DNA from 2 places in the Escherichia sp. MAL-1 genome. Region 2 is predicted to be linked to the other one. Evidence: predicted binding sites of a transcription regulator. Region 2 holds the regulator's gene; the other holds the start of a gene.
The links. The regulator Fur, encoded in region 2, represses iron uptake genes when iron is present. The targets are predictions, from matches to a motif close to ATAATAATGAGAACNACTATCAA.
Positions count from the first base shown of each region.

Region 1: exbB (tol-pal system-associated acyl-CoA thioesterase) is a predicted target of Fur. The motif match lies at 3,672-3,694, and genes of this name have one in related genera.

Region 1 is NZ_CM129609.1:732,210-739,020, forward strand. It holds gene yqhD (alcohol dehydrogenase) at 1-385, opposite strand, end outside; gene yqhC (DNA-binding transcriptional regulator YqhC) at 579-1,478, shown strand; gene yghB (DedA family general envelope maintenance protein YghB) at 1,518-2,177, opposite strand; gene metC (cystathionine beta-lyase) at 2,317-3,504, opposite strand; gene exbB (tol-pal system-associated acyl-CoA thioesterase) at 3,756-4,490, shown strand; gene exbD (TonB system transport protein ExbD) at 4,497-4,922, shown strand; gene yghA (NADP(+)-dependent aldehyde reductase) at 5,194-6,078, opposite strand; gene ACU8XX_RS03635 (TIGR00645 family protein) at 6,269-6,763, shown strand; gene gpr (L-glyceraldehyde 3-phosphate reductase) at 6,803-6,811, opposite strand, start outside.
Region 2 is NZ_CM129609.1:3,438,497-3,445,307, forward strand. It holds gene ybfF (esterase) at 1-283, shown strand, start outside; gene ybfE (LexA regulated protein) at 423-716, shown strand; gene fldA (flavodoxin FldA) at 856-1,386, shown strand; gene uof (fur leader peptide) at 1,596-1,682, shown strand; gene fur (ferric iron uptake transcriptional regulator) at 1,675-2,121, shown strand; gene chiQ (ChiQ/YbfN family lipoprotein) at 2,205-2,531, opposite strand; gene chiP (chitoporin ChiP) at 2,581-3,987, opposite strand; gene glnS (glutamine--tRNA ligase) at 4,564-6,228, opposite strand; gene ACU8XX_RS17200 (hypothetical protein) at 6,339-6,461, shown strand; gene nagE (PTS N-acetyl glucosamine transporter subunit IIABC) at 6,431-6,811, opposite strand, start outside.

The sequences.
Region 1 (6,811 bases), 2.2 Mb from region 2:
TTTTAATCTCTTTACCGCCCGTTTGCAGAATGTGCCACGGATCGATATTTTCCGGATAGTTAGCCGCTGCGGCGATAAATTTGGTGCCGTCCAGTACAGAACCGCCGCCAACCGCCAGCAGGAAAGTCACTTTCTGTTCGCGAACCAGTTTCACGGCGTTCATCAGCGTTTCATAAGCCGGGTTTGGCTCAATACCGCCAAATTCCAGCACGTCCATGCCTTTCAGGGCATCCAGAACTTGATCGAGAACGCCGGTTTTTTTCACGCTGCCGCCGCCGTAGGTAATCAATACGCGAGCATCGTGAGGAATTTGTTCGCGTAAACCAGCGATTGCGCCTTTACCAAACAGAATGCGGGTTGGGGTGTGCAGATTAAAGTTGTTCATTACTTGCTCCCTTTGCTGGGCCAATATGAGGGCAGAGAACGATCTGCCTGATGTTTTTCATTGTGATCGCCAGCGCCCTGGCTCTCAATGCTCATTTCTGCCAATGTCTTGCCTATTTCTCCAGAGTGCTGGAGAAATGCTACAAAATTGCGCACAATCAAATTGCCGCATTATTCCTAAGAAATTACGCGATATGAAACGTGAAGAGATTTGCCGCTTGCTGGCGGATAAAGTTAATAAACTGAAAAATAAAGAAAATAGTTTGTCAGAACTGTTGCCCGATGTGCGTTTGTTGTATGGCGAGACGCCTTTCGCACGTACACCGGTGATGTACGAGCCTGGCATCATAATTCTCTTTTCCGGGCATAAAATCGGTTATATCAATGAACGCGTGTTTCGTTATGATGCCAATGAATACCTGCTGCTGACGGTGCCGTTGCCGTTTGAGTGCGAAACCTATGCCACGTCAGAGGTGCCGCTGGCAGGGTTGCGTCTCAATGTCGATATTTTGCAGTTACAGGAACTGTTGATGGACATTGGCGAAGATGAGCATTTCCAGCCGTCGATGGCAGCCAGCGGGATTAACTCCGCCACGTTATCAGAAGAGATTTTATGCGCGGCGGAGCGGTTACTCGACGTGATGGAGCGACCACTGGATGCGCGTATTCTCGGCAAACAGATCATCCGCGAAATTCTGTACTACGTGCTGACCGGACCTTGCGGCGGCGCGTTACTGGCGCTGGTCAGTCGCCAGACTCACTTCAGTCTGATTAGCCGCGTGCTGAAACGGATTGAGAATAAATACACCGAAAACCTGAGCGTCGAGCAACTGGCGGCAGAAGCCAACATGAGCGTATCGGCGTTCCACCATAATTTTAAGTCTGTCACCAGTACCTCGCCGTTGCAGTATTTGAAGAATTACCGTCTGCATAAGGCGCGGATGATGATCATCCATGACGGCATGAAGGCCAGCGCAGCAGCGATGCGCGTCGGCTATGAAAGCGCATCGCAATTTAGCCGTGAGTTTAAACGTTACTTCGGTGTGACGCCGGGGGAAGATGCGGCAAGAATGCGGGCGATGCAGGGGAATTAAATACGTTCCCGGTACAGCAACCGGGAACAGGGAAAATCGTCAGGCGTTACAGTATTTTTTTTTAATCACCACAAACAGCGTGCCTAACAAGCCAGCGGTTAACAAGGCAATTGGCAGGATCATCAGGAACGTCATTACCTGATCTTCATGGCGTTTAACGAACGGAATCATACTTAAGGCATAGCCGAAACTGGTTACCACGCTGACCCACAGAAATCCGCTTAACCAGTTGAAAAACTGGAAACGGCGGTTTGGCAGACCGGAAATTCCCGCCATGGTTGGCAGCAGCGTACGGACAAATGCAAGAAAACGTCCAGCCAGCAGCGCCAGCAGACCGTGGCGGTCAAACATGCAGGTGGCGCGCTGGTGATATTTAGCAGGAAGCTGTGCCAGCCAGCCTTTCACCGTTTTGGTATTCCCTAACCAGCGCCCCTGAATATAACTTAGCCAGCAGCCCAGACTTGCTGCGGCGGTCAGAATCGCAATCGTAGGCAGAAAATCCATAACCCCCTGGGCAATCAATGCGCCTGCCAGTATCAACAAGCTGTCGCCTGGCAAAAATGAGGCGGGCAGCAGGCCGTTTTCTAAAAACAGCGTGGCAAACATGACAAAGTAAACAACGCTAACAATATGAGGATCCGCCAGCGCGGCAAAGTCGTGTTGCCAGAGCGCAGCGATGATATCTTGAATAACAGCCATGGACTTTCCTGTGGAACAGCGTTTAAGCCTTTATCTGCCTATTGTACTCCTGATTCGTCCGGGACGCCTTGATCCCGGACGCAACAATTTAAGACTTTTCACAATTAAATGTCTGCAAAATTGTCCAAAAGTGGCAATGTTATACAATTCGCGCAAAACCGGCGTCCAGATCGGCAATCAGATCGTCGACATCTTCCAGACCAATATGCAGGCGAATCAAGGTCCCGCTAAAATCGATCTCGCCTTGTGGGCGAATGGCGGCGATATGTTCTGGTTGATTCGCCAGGATCAACGATTCATACCCGCCCCACGAGTAGGCCATGCTGAATAAACTGAAGTTATCCAGATAGTTCGCCAGCTCTTCATTACTGAGTTTTTTCTTAAGCACAAAGGAAAATAGCCCGCTGCTACCTGTAAAGTCTCGTTTCCAAAATTCGTGGCCTTTACTGCCAGGCAGAGCAGGGTGGTTAACTCGCGCAACTTGCGGATGTTCTGCCAGCCATTCAGCCACTTTCAGACTGCTTTCATGATGTTGACGCAAACGCACACCTAATGTGCGCAGGCCACGGCTGGTTATATAGGCGGTATCGGCATCGACCATCTGGCCCATCAGATAGGCGTTTTCCCGTAGCTGCTCCCAGCAACGGGCATTGCACACGGCAGTGCCAATCATCGCATCTGAATGCCCAACCAGATATTTGGTGGCGGCTTGAATAGAAACATCGATGCCAAAATCCAGCGCCTTAAACAGCACACCGGCTGCCCAGGTGTTGTCGATCATAATGATGGCATCCGGCACCACACTGCGTACGGCGGCAACAATCGCCGGAACGTCGTGGACTTCCATGGTGATGGAGCCTGGCGATTCCAGAAACACGATTTTAGTGTTTGGCTGCAGATGCTTAACGATATCGGCACCAATCAGCGGATCAAACCACGATGTCGTTACGCCCAGTTTGCTGAGGATTTTGCTACAGAAATCCTGACTCGGTTCATAGGCGGTGTTGGTCATCAACACATGATCGCCCTGTTCGACAAAAGCAAGAATCGAATTAGCAACCGCTGCCGCCCCGCAGGGAAATAGCGCGCAGCCTGCGCCACCTTCCAGTTCACACATCGCTTGTTGTAAGGAAAAATGGGTTAACGTTCCGCGCCGTCCATAGAACAACTCGCCATTGGCGCGATTGCGCGTCGCGTGCTTTTTGGCTTCCATACTCTCAAATACCAGCGAAGAAGCGCGCTGAATCACGCTATTTACCGCGCCAAGAGTGTATTTTTTGCTGCGTCCTGCATTCACCAGTTGAGTATCAAGCTTTTTGTCCGCCATGTCGGGATTCCTGTTTTTATACGTCTGGATGTCTAAACTAGCATGAATATTCGCGGGCGCATCCTGAAGAATTGGCATAAAGCAGAAAATTTTCGCAAATGGCGTGCTGGTGACTTTTTTACTGCGTAAACGCAAGGAAAAGAAAGCAAAGGTACGGCAGTATGCAAATAGTAATGAGAACGACTATCAATTCGACGTCGTTTTGATATTATTATGCGCAGATTTTGTGACTTGCGTCCTGGAGATACACAGTGGGTAATAATTTAATGCAGACGGACCTTTCCGTCTGGGGTATGTATCAGCACGCCGATATTGTCGTTAAGTGCGTGATGATTGGGCTTATTTTGGCCTCCGTAGTCACCTGGGCAATCTTCTTCAGTAAGAGCGTAGAGTTCTTCAATCAGAAGCGTCGCCTTAAGCGCGAGCAGCAACTGCTGGCTGAAGCGCGTTCCTTAAACCAGGCCAACGATATCGCCGCTGATTTTGGTAGCAAAAGCTTAAGCCTGCATTTGCTCAATGAAGCGCAGAATGAGCTGGAACTGTCAGAAGGCAGCGACGATAACGAAGGTATTAAAGAACGTACCAGCTTCCGTCTGGAGCGTCGGGTCGCCGCAGTGGGTCGTCAAATGGGCCGCGGTAACGGCTATCTGGCAACCATCGGCGCGATTTCTCCGTTCGTTGGTCTGTTTGGTACGGTCTGGGGCATCATGAACAGCTTTATTGGTATCGCGCAAACGCAGACCACTAACCTGGCAGTCGTTGCGCCGGGTATCGCAGAAGCTCTGTTAGCAACGGCAATCGGCCTCGTGGCAGCGATTCCTGCGGTCGTTATCTATAACGTATTTGCACGCCAGATTGGCGGCTTTAAAGCGATGCTGGGTGATGTTGCAGCGCAGGTATTGTTGCTGCAAAGCCGTGACCTGGATCTGGAAGCCAGCGCCGCTGCGCATCCGGTTCGTGTCGCACAAAAATTACGCGCAGGATAATATCCGATGGCAATGCATCTTAACGAAAACCTCGACGATAACGGCGAAATGCATGACATCAACGTGACGCCGTTTATCGACGTGATGTTGGTTCTGCTGATTATCTTTATGGTGGCGGCACCGTTAGCGACGGTAGATGTGAAGGTGAATTTGCCTGCTTCTACCAGCACGCCGCAGCCGCGCCCGGAAAAACCGGTTTATTTGTCGGTGAAGGCAGACAACTCGATGTTTATCGGTAACGATCCGGTCACCGATGAAACAATGATTACGGCGTTGAATGCGTTAACCGAAGGCAAGAAAGACACCACCATCTTCTTCCGAGCGGACAAAACCGTCGATTACGAGACGTTGATGAAGGTAATGGATACGCTGCATCAGGCGGGTTACCTGAAGATAGGTCTGGTCGGCGAAGAAACCGCCAAAGCGAAGTAAAGTAGAATTGCCTGATGCGCTACGCTCATCAGGCCTACAAAATCTATTGCAACATGTTGAATCTTCGTGCGTTTGTAGGCCGGATAAGGCGTTCACGACGCATCCGGCATTAGGTGCTCAATGCCTGATGCGCTACGCTTATCAGGCCTACAAAATCTATTGCAACATGTTGAATCTTCATGCGTTTGTAGGCGGATAAGGCGTTTTCGCCACATCAGGTAAGAGTGAATTCACAATGATGCCCGGTTGCTTTTCACAACCGGGCATTTTTTTAACCTAAATGCTCGCCGCCGCACACGCCGTGCACTTCTGCGGTGACGTAGCTCGACTCCTGACTTGCCAGATAAACATATACAGGGGCCAGTTCCGCCGGTTGCCCCGCACGTTTCATCGGCGTTTGCTGACCAAACTGCGGGATCTTATCCTGCGTTTGTCCGCCGGAAATTTGCAGTGCTGTCCAGATCGGGCCTGGCGCGACAATATTCACCCGAATACCTTTCTCCGCGACCTGTTTTGCCAGGCCACGGCTGTAGTTCAGAATCGCCGCCTTCGTAGCCGCATAGTCCAGTAAATGCGGACTTGGCTGGTATGCCTGGATTGACGAAGTGGTGATGATACTTGCACCTTTCGGTAGCAGGGGGATCGCTTCCTGGGTTAGCCAGAACAGCGCGAAAACGTTAATGGCAAAGGTCTTTTGAAACTGTTCGCTGGTGAGGTCTGCAATATCCGGAATGGCAACCTGTTTCCCGGCGACCAGCGCCATAATATCCAGCCCGCCTAACGCCTTGTGCGCTTCGTGAACCAGCGAACGGGCAAATTTCTCATCGCTTAAATCGCCTGGCAGCAGAACGGCTTTGCGTCCGCATTCTTCAATGATCTTTTTCACATCCTGAGCGTCTTCTTCTTCCACGGGAAGATAACTGATCGCCACGTCAGCCCCTTCACGCGCGTAAGCGATGGCGGCAGCGCGACCTATTCCGGAATCGCCCCCTGTCACCAGTGCTTTACGATCTTTCAGGCGACCGCTACCAACATAGGTTTTCTCGCCGCAATCCGGTACCGGTGTCATCTTCGCCTGGATGCCTGGCGTCGGTTGTTTCTGTTTGGGATATTCACCAGTGTAATACTGCGTGGTCGGGTCTTTTAAATGAGACATCGTTTTTCTCCCTTCAGGTTCAACGTCCTTTAAGGGTAGACGTTCTCGATGCGTTGATAAGGGAACCAGGAAGATCCCTAAACCTCAGAATTATGCGACAAAGGTTTAACGTATATGTTGATTTGCTGTTGCGTGCTGTTTACTCAATTGCGATATACTGTTGCCCGTTTTAACTACACGACAGGAATGTATGGAACGTTTTCTTGAAAATGCAATGTATGCTTCTCGCTGGCTGCTTGCCCCCGTGTACTTTGGCCTTTCGCTGGCGTTAGTTGCCCTGGCGCTGAAGTTCTTCCAGGAGATTATTCACGTACTGCCGAATATCTTCTCGATGGCGGAATCAGATTTGATCCTCGTGTTGCTGTCGCTGGTGGATATGACGCTGGTTGGCGGTTTGCTGGTGATGGTGATGTTTTCCGGTTATGAGAATTTCGTCTCACAACTGGATATCTCCGAGAACAAAGAGAAGCTGAACTGGCTGGGGAAAATGGACGCAACGTCGCTGAAAAACAAAGTAGCAGCGTCGATTGTGGCAATTTCTTCCATTCACTTACTGCGCGTCTTTATGGATGCGAAAAATGTTCCTGATAACAAACTGATGTGGTACGTCATTATCCATCTGACGTTTGTGCTCTCTGCATTTGTGATGGGCTATCTTGACCGACTAACTCGTCATAATCACTGATCTGATTCGGGCGCGGTTCTCGCGCCCGTTATTAACAGGTCATTTATC
Region 2 (6,811 bases):
TCTGTTGAAATCTTTTGTTGACGGGGAGTGGCGCTTTAACGTGCCGGTATTGTGGGATCAGTATCCGCATATTGTGGGTTGGGAGAAAATCCCGGCATGGGATCACCCTGCCCTGTTTATCCCTGGTGGTAATTCTCCGTATGTTAGCGAGCAGTACCGTGATGATTTACTGGCACAATTTCCACAGGCACGGGCGCATGTCATTGCAGGCGCGGGTCACTGGGTCCATGCTGAAAAACCAGATGCGGTATTACGCGCTATCCGTCGCTATCTCAATGATTAACGCAACTGATTAAAAACCCAGCGTCCGCGTCGCTTTCCGCGCGTGGGCGTTGGCGTGACTCATCGCGCTGATGTATTATGGCGCGCTATCCATCCGGGCAGAGGCCTGGCTGATTGTTTCCCCCGAAGTCACCAAGATCATGGCCAAAGAACAAACGGACCGTACGACATTAGATCTGTTCGCGCACGAGCGTCGACCGGGACGACCGAAAACTAATCCGCTTTCGCGCGATGAACAGCTGCGTATTAATAAACGCAACCAACTAAAACGCGACAAAGTACGTGGCCTTAAGCGTGTCGAACTGAAGCTGAACGCGGAAGCTGTCGAGGCGCTGAACGAGCTGGCGGAATCGCGCAATATGAGCCGTAGCGAACTGATCGAAGAGATGTTAATGCAGCAACTGGCGGCGCTGCGTAGTCAGGGCATCGTTTAAATTTCCACTTTCATGTAGCACAGTGTGCAGTCCTGCTCGTTTGCTGATTCCGCAAGACTGCCTGTTCTGCTATGATTGCCTTTATCCGTGGGCAATTTTCCACCCCCATTTCAATAAGTTTCAAGAGGTTATTTCACTCATGGCTATCACTGGCATCTTTTTCGGCAGCGACACCGGTAATACCGAAAATATCGCAAAAATGATTCAAAAACAGCTTGGTAAAGACGTTGCCGATGTCCATGACATTGCAAAAAGCAGCAAAGAAGATCTGGAAGCTTATGACATTCTGCTGCTGGGCATCCCAACCTGGTATTACGGCGAAGCGCAGTGTGACTGGGATGACTTCTTCCCGACTCTCGAAGAGATTGATTTCAATGGCAAACTGGTTGCGCTGTTTGGTTGTGGTGACCAGGAAGATTACGCCGAATATTTCTGCGACGCATTGGGCACCATCCGCGACATCATTCAACCGCGCGGTGCAACCATCGTTGGTCACTGGCCAACTGCGGGCTATCATTTCGAAGCATCAAAAGGTCTGGCAGATGACGACCACTTTGTCGGTCTGGCTATCGACGAAGACCGTCAGCCGGAACTGACCGCTGAACGTGTAGAAAAATGGGTTAAACAGATTTCTGAAGAGTTGCATCTCGACGAAATTCTCAATGCCTGATGTGATGCGGCGTAGACTCATGTCTACGCCGTATTAATAGATAATGCCAATCAAAATAATTGCTACAAATTTGTAACTTTTGCTGTTGTACCTGTACAATGTCCCGGTGTTCAAGTGGCCTTGCCGTTGTAAATGTAAGCTATGCCACGTTTTTATTAACAATATTTGCCAGGGACTTGTGGTTTTCATTTAGGCGTGGCAATTCTATAATGATACGCATTATCTCAAGAGCAAATTCTGTCACTTCTTCTAATGAAGTGAACCGCTTAGTAACAGGACAGATTCCGCATGACTGATAACAATACCGCCCTAAAGAAAGCTGGCCTGAAAGTAACGCTTCCTCGTTTAAAAATCCTGGAAGTTCTTCAGGAGCCGGACAACCATCACGTCAGTGCGGAAGATTTATACAAACGTCTGATCGATATGGGTGAAGAAATTGGTCTGGCTACGGTATATCGCGTACTGAACCAGTTTGACGACGCTGGTATCGTCACCCGCCACAATTTTGAAGGCGGTAAATCCGTATTTGAACTGACACAGCAACATCACCACGATCACCTGATCTGCCTCGACTGCGGCAAGGTTATCGAATTTAGTGATGATTCCATCGAAGCGCGTCAGCGTGAAATTGCCGCAAAACATGGCATTCGCCTGACTAACCACAGTCTCTATCTTTACGGTCACTGTGCCGAAGGCGATTGCCGCGAAGATGAGCACGCGCACGAAGGCAAATAAGCCAGCCTGAACGAGAAAAGCCAACCTGCGGGTTGGCTTTTTTATGCAAGGGAAATAAGAAAAGCGAGAGTTACAGCTCTCACTTATTTGTTATTACTGCGAATTTCCTGCCAGACCTTATCACAATCGGCTTTCACCGCCTGATCATTTCCGGTTTGCGTTGCACGCAGACACTGCTGATAATCCAGTACGCGGACACTTTCCTGGTCGGCAAACTGCTGATGTTGTTTCTCTTTCTTCAGCACGTTTAACACGCTCTGGCAGGCTTCAATTTTTTCCGGCGAACCTTGCGCGGTGTTGATACAGGCGCTGTATGCCTCTTTCAGACGGCTGTCTTCCTGTGGTGCGGTTGATTGCGCACAAGCTACCAGCCCCGATGCCATCATGGCGATGAGAATCAGTTTTTTCATAGCAAATTCCTCAAACGTGCGGCAGGCACAAAACCTGCCGCGTCGGGCATCAGAAGATGGTGAATGGTGCGATTACCATAAATTTTACGTCACGCTCATCCTGGAAGATGTTGCCGTAACCACCGCCCCAGCTTGGGATGTCGGAGTGGTTGTCGTATTCGGTGAAGTGCAGTTTGAACATCGTGCCTTTGGCGCGACCGTCCTGAATGGTATAGACCGCATCCAGGCTGTATGCAGACTCTTCAATAGTCCGGTTTTTGTCGTAGTACGCATCCGGATTGCTCTGCCAGGTCGCAGGTTTAGCATCCCATGCGTAAACGTAGGAAGCGCCGATGGCGAAGCCTGGAAGATTCCAGTTTTTCAGGTCATACATCGCACCGAAGAAGACTGCTTTTTCGCCGTTGGCGTTGAAGTCAGAACGGTTGTCCCACCAGATATCCAGGCGACCGTTTGAGGAAGCGTAGGTTGGAGTCATACGTTGCAGGAAGTATCCCTGCTGACCGTCAGCCTTAACCCAGGTGCCTTCGAGGCGCAAATCCACTACGTCAGCCGCCCGGTAACCAAAGGTCAACGCCTGCAGCCAGGCGGTGCCGTCATAAAGGTCGTTGACGCTGCGATCGTCAACTTTATCGCGGGTACCGTAGAACTGGTAGCTGGTGGTTAACGGGCTACCGGCGATATCAAATTTGTAGCTGGCTTTGGCAAAATATTGATCGATATACCCTTCCGCCTGACCAAAAGCCGCTTCCAGTACGAAGTTATTTTTGAAGTCGTATTTCGCCCCAAGGGAGTGCAGATAATCAACTTTGGTGGTTTTATCGTTCTGATAAAACTCATCCATTTCCAGATGCCACGGCGCTTTGTATTCGTTGGTCCACATGTAGGAGAAACTCAACGCACCGGCATCGCCGTAATCAAAATTCGCTCCGGCTTCCGCACCCTGATAAGTACCCGGCATAAAGCTCCAGTGAGGCGCTAACAGCGTCTGACCGGTTGGCTGAATATAACCTGCCCTCGCCCAAACCGGACCGTATTTAAATTTGGCCGCTGCTTTATACAGGCTTATACCGCTTTTGTCGCCGGACCAGTCTTCGTCATAGGCTTTATTACTTTTTGAAAACGCGATTTCGTTCGGGTGAGAGCTGTCGCCGTTTTCCGCCATTTCAATCGCCGTAAACGCGGCAATATCAAGGCCGAACATATCAGCAGCATAACCAGACTGAAAATCGAGGTTGGCATTCCAGGTGGAGTGAGAAAGGTTGGTTTTGTATTTGTCGCCGTCGGTAACATCTTTACGGTCGCGTTCACGCTGCCAGTAATATATACCGCCGGTTAAGGTTGAATCGTCGATGAATCCTTCGGCGCGAGCCTCCGGCATTGCCATAAAGCCCGACATTGCTGTAACACCGGCGATAGCCAGCGCCAGCGTACTACGTTTGCCACTAAACGTACGCATGGGTTAATCCTCTTTGACGTATAAATTGCTGCACCAAAGGTGAACAGCGAAAAAATAAAAATTAAAAAAGTAGCGTTGAGAAAAGTCTCGCTGACTACAGGAACAGACTATTTTTCGCGACGCGAATTATCAATCTCTTTCTGTAACCAGAATGTAAGAACATGAGCAACCGCACATATTTTGATGATTTTTGTTACAAGGCTTAAGTTTGCGGTTGAAAGGCTTGCAGAAGAATAAAAGCGTGAAATTCCAGCAAGATGAAAGCGGTTACATTTTATTTAATTATGTTTTGTTATTTTAAATTTATTTTATGGATAAATTGCGAAGCGGAATTAATTCGCGAAGAAAAGTAGAAAAAACGCCGCTGAACGCGGCGTTTTGGATTGTTTGTTGTTTCTTGCCGGATGCGGCGTGAACGCCTTATCCGGCCTACAAAAGCACGCAAACTCAATATATTGCAGAGATCATGTAGGCCTGATAAGCGTAGCGCATCAGGCAATTTAGCGTTTGAAACTGTTTGTCTGTTCCTTGCCGGATGCGACGTAAACGCCCCATCCGGCATAGCGAAACTTAAAATTACTCGCCTACTTTCGCCCAGGTATCACGCAGCCCAACGGTGCGGTTAAATACCGGTTTTTCCGCCGTAGAATGGCGGCTATCGAGGCAGAAGTAACCTTCACGCTCAAACTGGAATGCTTTACCCGCAACCGCATCTTTCAGCGACGGTTCAGCAAAGCCCTGTTTGATCACCAGCGATTCCGGGTTAATCACCGACAGGAAATCATCCGCAGCACCTGGGTTAGGCACGCTGAACAGACGGTCATACAAACGGATTTCAACCGGCAGCGCATGTGCCGCGCTCACCCAGTGAATAACACCTTTGACTTTACGACCATCTGCCGGATCTTTGCTTAAGGTATCGGCGTCATAAGTACAGAAGATGGTGGTGATATTACCTTCGGCATCTTTCTCGACGCGTTCTGCCTTAATCACATAAGCATTACGCAGACGCACTTCTTTACCCAGCACCAGACGTTTGTACTGCTTGTTAGCTTCTTCGCGGAAATCGGCGCGATCAATCCAAATCTCACCGCTAAACGGCACCTGACGGCTGCCCATTTCCGGTTTGTTCGGATGGTTCGGCATGGTAACCATTTCGCCTTCGCCCTGATAGTTTTCGATAACCAGTTTCACCGGATCGATAACCGCCATTGCGCGCGGCGCATTTTCGTTGAGATCTTCACGGATGCAGGATTCCAGCGACGCCATCTCAATGGTGTTGTCCTGCTTGGTCACGCCGATGCGTTTGCAGAACTCACGAATAGAAGCCGCAGTGTAACCACGACGACGCAGACCGGAAATGGTCGGCATACGCGGGTCATCCCAGCCTTCAACGTGCTTGTCGGTCACCAGCAGGTTCAACTTACGCTTGGACATCACGGTGTATTCCAGATTCAGGCGCGAGAACTCATACTGGCGCGGGTGAACAGGAATCGTGATGTTGTCCAGTACCCAGTCGTACAGACGACGGTTGTCCTGGAACTCAAGCGTACACAGAGAGTGCGTAATACCTTCCAGGGCATCGCTGATGCAGTGGGTGAAGTCGTACATCGGGTAGATGCACCACTTGTTGCCAGTCTGGTGGTGTTCAGCAAATTTAATACGGTACAGCACCGGATCGCGCATCACGATAAACGGTGAAGCCATGTCGATTTTCGCACGCAGGCAGGCTTTACCTTCTTCAAAACCACCGGCACGCATTTTTTCGAACAGCGCCAGGTTCTCTTCAACGCTGCGGTCGCGGTACGGGCTGTTTTTACCCGGTTGCGTCAGGGTGCCGCGGTATTCGCGGATCTGTTCCGGCGTCAGTTCATCAACGTACGCCAGGCCTTTATTGATCAGTTCGATCGCATAGGCGTGGAGCTGATCAAAATAATCGGAGGAGTAACGGACGTTACCAGACCAGTGAAAACCTAACCACTCTACGTCGTTTTTGATCGACTCAACATACTCGATATCTTCTTTTACCGGGTTAGTGTCGTCGAAACGCAGGTTGCACTGGCCTTTATAGTCCTGGGCGATCCCGAAGTTCAGGCAGATAGATTTCGCATGGCCAATATGCAGATAGCCATTCGGCTCCGGCGGGAAACGGGTGTGTACTGTGGTGTGCTTACCACTGGCCAGATCTTCATCGATGATCTGACGGATAAAGTTAGTCGGGCGGGCTTCTGCCTCACTCATCGTGGATTCCTCAAAGCGTAAACAACGTATAACGGCGTATGATCTTATAAGCGGGACAGGCTGACAACTGTTAGTTTTTTAAAATTGATAATCTAACAAGGATTATGGGGATGATTGATGAAAAAAAAAGCGGCAGAGAAGATCTCCACCGCTTGTCATTGTTGGATGCGACGCTCAAGCGTCGCATCAGGCATAAAGCAGATTACTTTTTGATTTCATACAGCGGTGTTTGACCCGCCACAACATGGCCCTGAGCTTTAATGATCAAGCCACTGAAATCGTCGATATTGCTGCAAACCACCGGGCTAATCATCGAGCGGGCGTTAGCGTTCAGGTAATCCAGATCCATTTCCAGAATCGGTTGCCCTGCGCTTACCTGCGCACCCTCTTCCACCAGACGTTTAAAGCCTTTACCTTCCAGCGCTACGGTGTCGATACCCATATGGACGACGATCTCCGCGCCTTTTTCGGTTTCCAGGCAGAACGCGTGGTTGGTGTTGAAGATTTTCACGATTGTCCCTGCGGCTGGTGATACGACGATTTTATCTGTCGGTTTCACCGCCACACCGTCACCCACCGCTTT